Rhodospirillum rubrum ATCC 11170: one gene and its partner. The protein of the gene in region 1 interacts with the protein of each later gene in a pairwise test. Links are inferred from orthologs where the notes say so. Each region holds a gene or a part of one and is shown in the gene's direction. Other genes may lie near its edges.

Region 1 (3,197 bases):
CGACGCCATCAATCTGGTCGCCTATAGCTTCGGCCGGGGTCTGCTCCAGGCCGGCGATGAGATCATCATCAGCGCCCTTGAGCACCATTCCAACATCGTGCCCTGGCAGATCCTGCGCGACGAGCGCGGCATCGTGTTGAAGGTCTGCCCGATCACCGATGCCGGCGACCTTGATCTTGGCGCCCTGGAAACGCTGCTTGGCCCGCGCACCAAGCTGGTGGCGATGGCCCATACCTCGAATGTTCTGGGCACCATCTTGCCGGTCGAGACCATCATCAAGATGGCCCATGGCGTTGGCGCCCGGGTGCTGCTTGACGGCTGTCAGGCCGTCGTTCACACCGCCGTCGACGTTCAGGCGCTCGATGTCGATTTCTATGCCTTTTCCGGCCACAAGCTGTATGGCCCGACCGGCATCGGCGTGCTCTACGCCAAGCACGAGTTGCTCGAGGCCATGCCGCCCTTCCGCGGCGGCGGCGACATGATCGCCAGCGTGAGCTTTGAGCACTCGGTCTGGGCCGAGCCGCCGGCCAAATTCGAGGCGGGAACGCCGCCGATCGTCCAGGCGGTCGGGCTGGCCAGCGCCATCGACTATGTCTCGGCCATCGGCCTTGCGCGCATCGCCCGCCACGAGGCCGATCTGCTGAACTATGCCACCCAGAAGATGACGGTCCTTCCCGGGCTGACCATCCATGGCACCTCGACCCGCAAGGCAGCGGTGATCTCGTTCACCATGGATTGCGCCCATCCCCACGATATGGCGACCCTGCTCGATCGCTCGGGCGTGTGCATCCGGGTCGGCCATCATTGCGCCCAGCCGCTGATGGCGCGTCTGGGCGTCAGCGCGACGGCGCGGGCCTCTTTCGCCCTGTACAACACCCGCGCCGATGTCGACGCCTTCGTCAAGGCGCTGGAGAAGGTTCGCGCCTTCTTCGCCTGACCGGGCGCGTGGTTTGGTTTTCGTCTATCCGACCTTAGGAAAAGAGCCCTGACATGATGCCTCCCTATGCCATGCCGGCCGCCATGATGGATCCCCCCGAGGAGGGGGCCATCGCGCATGCCGGATCCCCCCTGGTCGAGGGGATGACCCCGGCGAGCCGTGATGCCGTGATCGACTCACTCCAAGAGATCTATGATCCCGAGATCCCGGTGAATATCTACGACCTCGGTCTTATCTATGAGATCGAGATCGATGACCACGGCGACTGCAAGATCCTGATGACCCTGACCGCCCCGGCCTGTCCGGTGGCGGGGACCCTTCCCGGAGAAACCGCGGAAAAGGTCGCCACCCTTGAAGGGATCGGCCGGGTCGAGGTCAATTTGACCTGGGAACCGCCGTGGACGCCCGAGCGTATGTCCGAGGTCGCCCGCGTCGCCCTCGATATGTTTTAATCCAAGGCTTAGCCGCCAGGAGGTCCCCCATGGCTCTTCCCCCGCCGATCACCTTGACCGAGGCCGCCGTGGCCCGCATCAAGGCCCTGATGGCGCGCGCCGACAAGCCGGTCGCCGGTCTGCGGGTCGGAGTCTCGACCAAGGGTTGTTCGGGGCTTTCCTATAAGATCGACTACGCCGAGGATGGACCGCGCCCCTTCGAAGAGGTGGTCAGCCAGGATGGGGCGACGGTCTTTCTGGAGTCCAACGCCGTGATGTTCCTGATCGGCAGCCAGATGGACTTTAAACAAGACAAGCTGAGCGCCACCTTCTCGTTTGCCAATCCCAACGAGAAGGCGCGCTGCGGCTGCGGCGAGAGCTTTTCCGTTTGACGGGCGCGGGGGCGGCCGTTTGAAGAAGGATAAAGCGCTAGCATAAGGGGCCCGGCGTGATCGATACGACGACGATGATGCTGGTGCTTGGACTGGGCAATCTGCTGTTTGGTCTGACCATGGCCGCCTACCGCCAGCCCGCCGCCGATCATCGGGTGATGCGGCTGTGGATCGCCGCCCAGGTTTTGAAGGGGATCGGCACCCTTCTTGTCACGCTGCGCGGCGAGGTCGGACTGAGTTTGAGCATCTTCGGCGGCAACTCGCTGATCTTCATCGGCTATGGCCTGGAGGTCGCCGCCTATCGCGCCTATGCCAAGCGCCCCAATGCCGATGCCTTGCTGCCCTTGCTGATCGTCGGCTATCTGGTGCTGTTCAATGGCGCGGCGGGGATCACCCCGCCCGATGCGCCCCGCAATCATCTGTTTTTCCTGTCCTCGGCGATGCTCGCCAGTCTGGGCTTTCTAAACTGCTGGTTCTTGCTGCGGGCCAAGCGCCCGCCCTCGCCGGTCAAGACCTTGTTGATCTCCAGCAATGCCCTTCTGGGCTTGGCGGCCGTGGGGCGGGCGGTGGGCAGCCTGCTCGCCGGGCCGCTGTCGCCCTTCGCCAATTCGCCGACCCATCTGGTGGTCTATGGTTTGGCCTATGCCTTCATGATCACCAACGGCTTTGGCTTTCTTCTGTTGGTCAAGGAGGATACCGACGCCGCCTTGCGACGGCTGGCCGATACGGACCAGATGACCGGTCTGGCCAACCGCCGGCACTTCCTGACGGCAAGCCAGGAGGCCTGGAAACTGGCCGGGCGGCTGGGGCGGCCGACGGCGCTGATGATGTTCGATGTCGATCATTTCAAGCAGGTCAACGATAGTCAGGGTCATGCCGCCGGCGATGCGGCGCTGGTCGATCTGGCGCGGAACGTTCGCGAGGTCCTGCGCGATATCGATATTTTCGGGCGCATGGGCGGCGAGGAATTCGCCATCACCCTGCCGGGCTGCGATCTGGTGGCGGCGGCCGTGATCGCCGAGCGCGTCCGCCGCGCCGTGGCCGAGAGCCGGGGCGAGGGGCCAGCGATCACCATCAGCCTGGGACTGACGATTCTGGTCGCCGGAGAGCCTTTTGACACGGCGCTGAAGCGCGCCGACCACGGCCTGTACCAAGCCAAGGCGGCTGGCCGCAACCGGGTATGCTGCGTTCCCGCTCCCCAGGGCTTGGCCAGCGTGGAGGCCGAAGCACCGATTTCCCTGGCGGGGTAGAGGTTGGCCATCAAAAACCCAAAAGTGTTTTTCTTGGGAGAATTGAAGCCCCCCCCGAAACCTGGGACGGAGAAGGAAAACGTAAGACCCCAAAAAATCATCCCTGTCGCCACCCAAGAGATGATCGCCCCGCTGGATCTCACCGGACGGCTGTTCACCCTGGACGCCCTGCACTGTCAAAAAACCT
Region 2 (3,153 bases), 650 kb from region 1 along the record:
GACGAACCGATCCAGACCACCCGCTGCTCGCCGGGCTCGCCGGCCGGCTGCCACAACAACAAGGGCCGCTGTATGACCCATGACCTGTGGGAAGAACTGGCCAATCAGATCTATCTTTATCTCAGCAGCGTCTCGCTTGAAGATGTCACCCAGCGCCGGGTCCTTGGCACCAGCGGCCTGATCGGCGAGATGCCCCCCATCGTCGCGGTGCAGTGACCCACGCCGGCGTCTATCTCGACCACAACGCCACCACGGCGCTGCGCCCCGAAGCGGTCGCGGCGATCACCGCCGCCCTGGAGGTTCTTGGCAATCCGTCGAGCATCCACCGCGACGGACGGCGGGCCCGCGCCCTGATCGAGGATGCCCGCGACGCCGTCGGCGCCCTTGTCGGCGCCCGGGCCGAGCGGGTGATCTTCACCTCGGGCGGTAGCGAGGCCAATGCCCTTGGTCTGCTGGGAAGCGGTCGTCGGCTGATCGTCGGGGCGACGGAACATCCTTGCGTGCTGCGCGCCGATCCGGCCGCCCTGCGCATCCGCGTCGATCGCCACGGCGTTGTCGATCTTGGCCATCTCGAGGCCTTGCTGCAGGCCGAGCGCAACCCGGCGGTGGTCGGGCTGATGCTGGCCAATAATGAAACCGGCGTCGTCCAGCCGGTGGCCGAGGCGGTGGCCCTGGCCCATGCCCATGGCGCCCTGGTCCATTGCGACGGGGTTCAGGCGCCCGGGCGCATGGCGCTGTCGCTGGCGGCGCTGGGCTGTGACTCGCTTGCGCTCTCGGGTCACAAGATCGGCGGGCCGGCCGGATCGGGCGCCCTGATCCTGGCCGAGGGCCACGAGGTGAGCCCCGGTTTGCGCGGCGGCGGCCAGGAGCGCGGCCGGCGGGCCGGAACCGAGAATCTGCTTGGCATCGTCGGTTTTGGCGCCAGCGCCGCCACCCTGGGCGCCCAAACGGCGGCCGAGTCCACGCGCCTTGGCGCCTTGCGTGGGCGTTTGGAGGCGGCGGTGACGGCGGCAGTCCCCGGGGTAGTGATTTACGGCGCCGGCGTCGCCCGCCTGCCCAACACCACCTGTGTCGGGCTGCCCGGCGTCGGCGCCGATCGTCAGGTGATGGCCCTGGATCTCGCCGGGCTGCGGGTCAGCGCCGGCAGCGCCTGTTCCAGCGGCACCCTGTCGGCCTCGCCGGTGCTGCTGGCGATGGGAGTGGGCGAGGACGCCGCCCGTCAGGCGATCCGGGTCAGTCTTGGCTGGACGACCACCGAGGACGAGGTGAGCGGCTTTATCGAGGCTTATGGGGCGATGGCCGCTCGTCTGACCGCGTGATTTCGTCCCCGGGGCCTTGCTCCCCGGGCTTGGGAGAGGTATATCGCCGGGCAACCTTTCGCATCCGCTCAGGAGTTGACATGCCCAAGGTCATTTTTATCGATCCCGATGGGGTTCGCCACGACGTCGAAGTCGCGGTCGGCTTGTCGGTTCTTGAAGCCGCCCACCAGAACAATATCGAGCTGGAAGGGGCCTGCGAGGGCTCTTTGGCCTGCTCGACCTGCCATGTCGTCGTCGATCCCGACTGGTATGGCAAGCTGCCCGAGGCCACCGAGGAAGAGGAAGACATGCTCGACATGGCCTTCGGTCTGACCCGCACCTCGCGTCTGGGCTGCCAGCTGATCATGACCGAAGAGCTTGACGGTCTGGTGCTGCGCCTGCCGACCGAAACCCGCGATAGCCGGGGCTAGGGACGCGGCCGATGAAGCGCTATCCAGGCGAGGCGGTGCCGGGGCTTATTCCCCAAGACAGCTTGTTCGCCCGCCTGCGCGGCGCCTGCGCGACGGAGTGGCAGGCCTATACCGGCCACGCCTTCGTGCGCCAGATGGGCGAGGGGTCGCTGCGCGAAGAGTGTTTTCGCCATTATCTGGGTCAGGACTATCTGTTCCTGATCCAGTTCGCCCGCGCTTACGCCCTCGCCGCCTATAAGGCCGAGGCGCTGGCCGATCTGCGGACGGCCGGCCTGGGAATGGCCGCCATCCTTGATGAAATGCGCCTGCATGTGTCGTTGTGCCAGCGCTGGGGGCTGGGCCCGGCCGATCTGGAAGCCCTGCCCGAGGCGCGGGCGACGATCGCCTATACCCGCTATGTGCTCGACAAGGGGCTGGCGGGCGACCTGCTTGATCTCCATGTGGCGTTGAGCCCCTGTGTGGTCGGCTATGCCGAGATCGCCCTGACCCTTCGCCAGAGTCTGAGCGAGGATCACCCCTACGCCGAATGGATCGGCGAATATGCCGGCGAGGCTTATCAGGGCGTCGCCCGTAGCGCGGTGGCAACCCTTGATCGCCTGCTGGTCGAGCGCGGCGGCATCGGCCGCATGCCCGCCCTGATCGCCACCTTCCGTCAGGCGACGCGCCTGGAAGCCGATTTCTGGCAGATGGGCCTGACTTTGAGCGCCTGACCCGTGACGAAGGGCCGCCGGTCGTCCGGCAAAACGCCCGCAAAGGATCAAGACCATGTCCCAGACGCCCCTTTCGCCCCCGCCGGTCGGCGGCCGTGTGGTCGTGGCCATGTCGGGCGGCGTCGACAGCTCGGTGACCGCCGCCCTGCTCAAGGAACAGGGGCACGATGTCGTCGGGCTGACCATGCGGCTCTACGACCACGGCAAGCCGCTGGGGCCGGGGGCGCGCACCTGCTGCGCCGGTCAGGATATCCATGACGCCCGTCGCGTCGCCGATCGCCTCGGCATCGCCCATTACGTGCTCGACTATGAAAGCCGCTTCCGCGAAGACGTGATCGAGCCCTTCGCCGCGTCCTATGGCCGGGGCGAGACGCCGATTCCGTGCGTTTTGTGCAATCAGACGGTCAAGTTCCGCGACCTGCTGGCGGCGGCCTTGGATCTGGGCGGCACAGCTTTGGCCACCGGCCATTACGTGCGCCGCCTGGATGGCCCCGAAGGCCCCCGGCTCTATCGCGCCGTCGATCCCGGCCGCGACCAAAGCTATTTCCTGTTCGCCACGACAAAAGGCCAGCTTGGCCGCCTGCTGTTTCCCTTGGGCGCCATGGCCAGCAAGGACGAGACCCGGGCCATCGCCCGCCGTCTGGGGTTGGCGGTCGGCGACAAGCCCGACAGCCAGGATATCTGTTTCGTGCCCGATGGCGATTATGCCAAGGT

What was found.
Region 2: the proteins of RRU_RS13270 (region 1) and RRU_RS10505 interact in binary tests that used the Escherichia coli proteins (3 or more experiments, as listed by UniProt). The link is inferred for Rhodospirillum rubrum ATCC 11170 from one-to-one orthologs.

Annotation. Positions count from the first base shown.
Region 1 is NC_007643.1:2,986,437-2,989,633, reverse strand. Bases 205-3,089 are described here. They hold RRU_RS13270 (HesB/IscA family protein), read left to right. Parts: upstream 205-1,418; coding sequence 1,419-1,760; downstream 1,761-3,089. Other genes in these bases: RRU_RS13260 (hypothetical protein), read left to right, coding at 3,014-3,089; RRU_RS13265 (GGDEF domain-containing protein), read left to right, coding at 1,817-3,010; RRU_RS13275 (SUF system Fe-S cluster assembly protein), read left to right, coding at 991-1,389; RRU_RS13280 (aminotransferase class V-fold PLP-dependent enzyme), read left to right, coding at 205-937. Outside these bases: more of RRU_RS13280, read left to right, coding at 1-204; more of RRU_RS13260, read left to right, coding at 3,090-3,197. UniProt on the Escherichia coli protein: Is able to transfer iron-sulfur clusters to apo-ferredoxin. Multiple cycles of [2Fe2S] cluster formation and transfer are observed, suggesting that IscA acts catalytically.
Region 2 is NC_007643.1:2,338,316-2,341,468, reverse strand. The notes cover bases 224-3,064. They hold RRU_RS10505 (ferredoxin family 2Fe-2S iron-sulfur cluster binding protein), read left to right. Parts: upstream 224-1,399; coding sequence 1,400-1,729; downstream 1,730-3,064. Other genes in these bases: mnmA (tRNA 2-thiouridine(34) synthase MnmA), read left to right, coding at 2,495-3,064; RRU_RS10500 (TenA family protein), read left to right, coding at 1,741-2,439; RRU_RS10510 (cysteine desulfurase family protein), read left to right, coding at 224-1,319. Also shown: RRU_RS10515 (Rrf2 family transcriptional regulator), read left to right, coding at 1-216; more of RRU_RS10510, read left to right, coding at 213-223; more of mnmA, read left to right, coding at 3,065-3,153. UniProt on the Escherichia coli protein: Ferredoxin are iron-sulfur proteins that transfer electrons in a wide variety of metabolic reactions. Although the function of this ferredoxin is unknown it is probable that it has a role as a cellular electron transfer protein.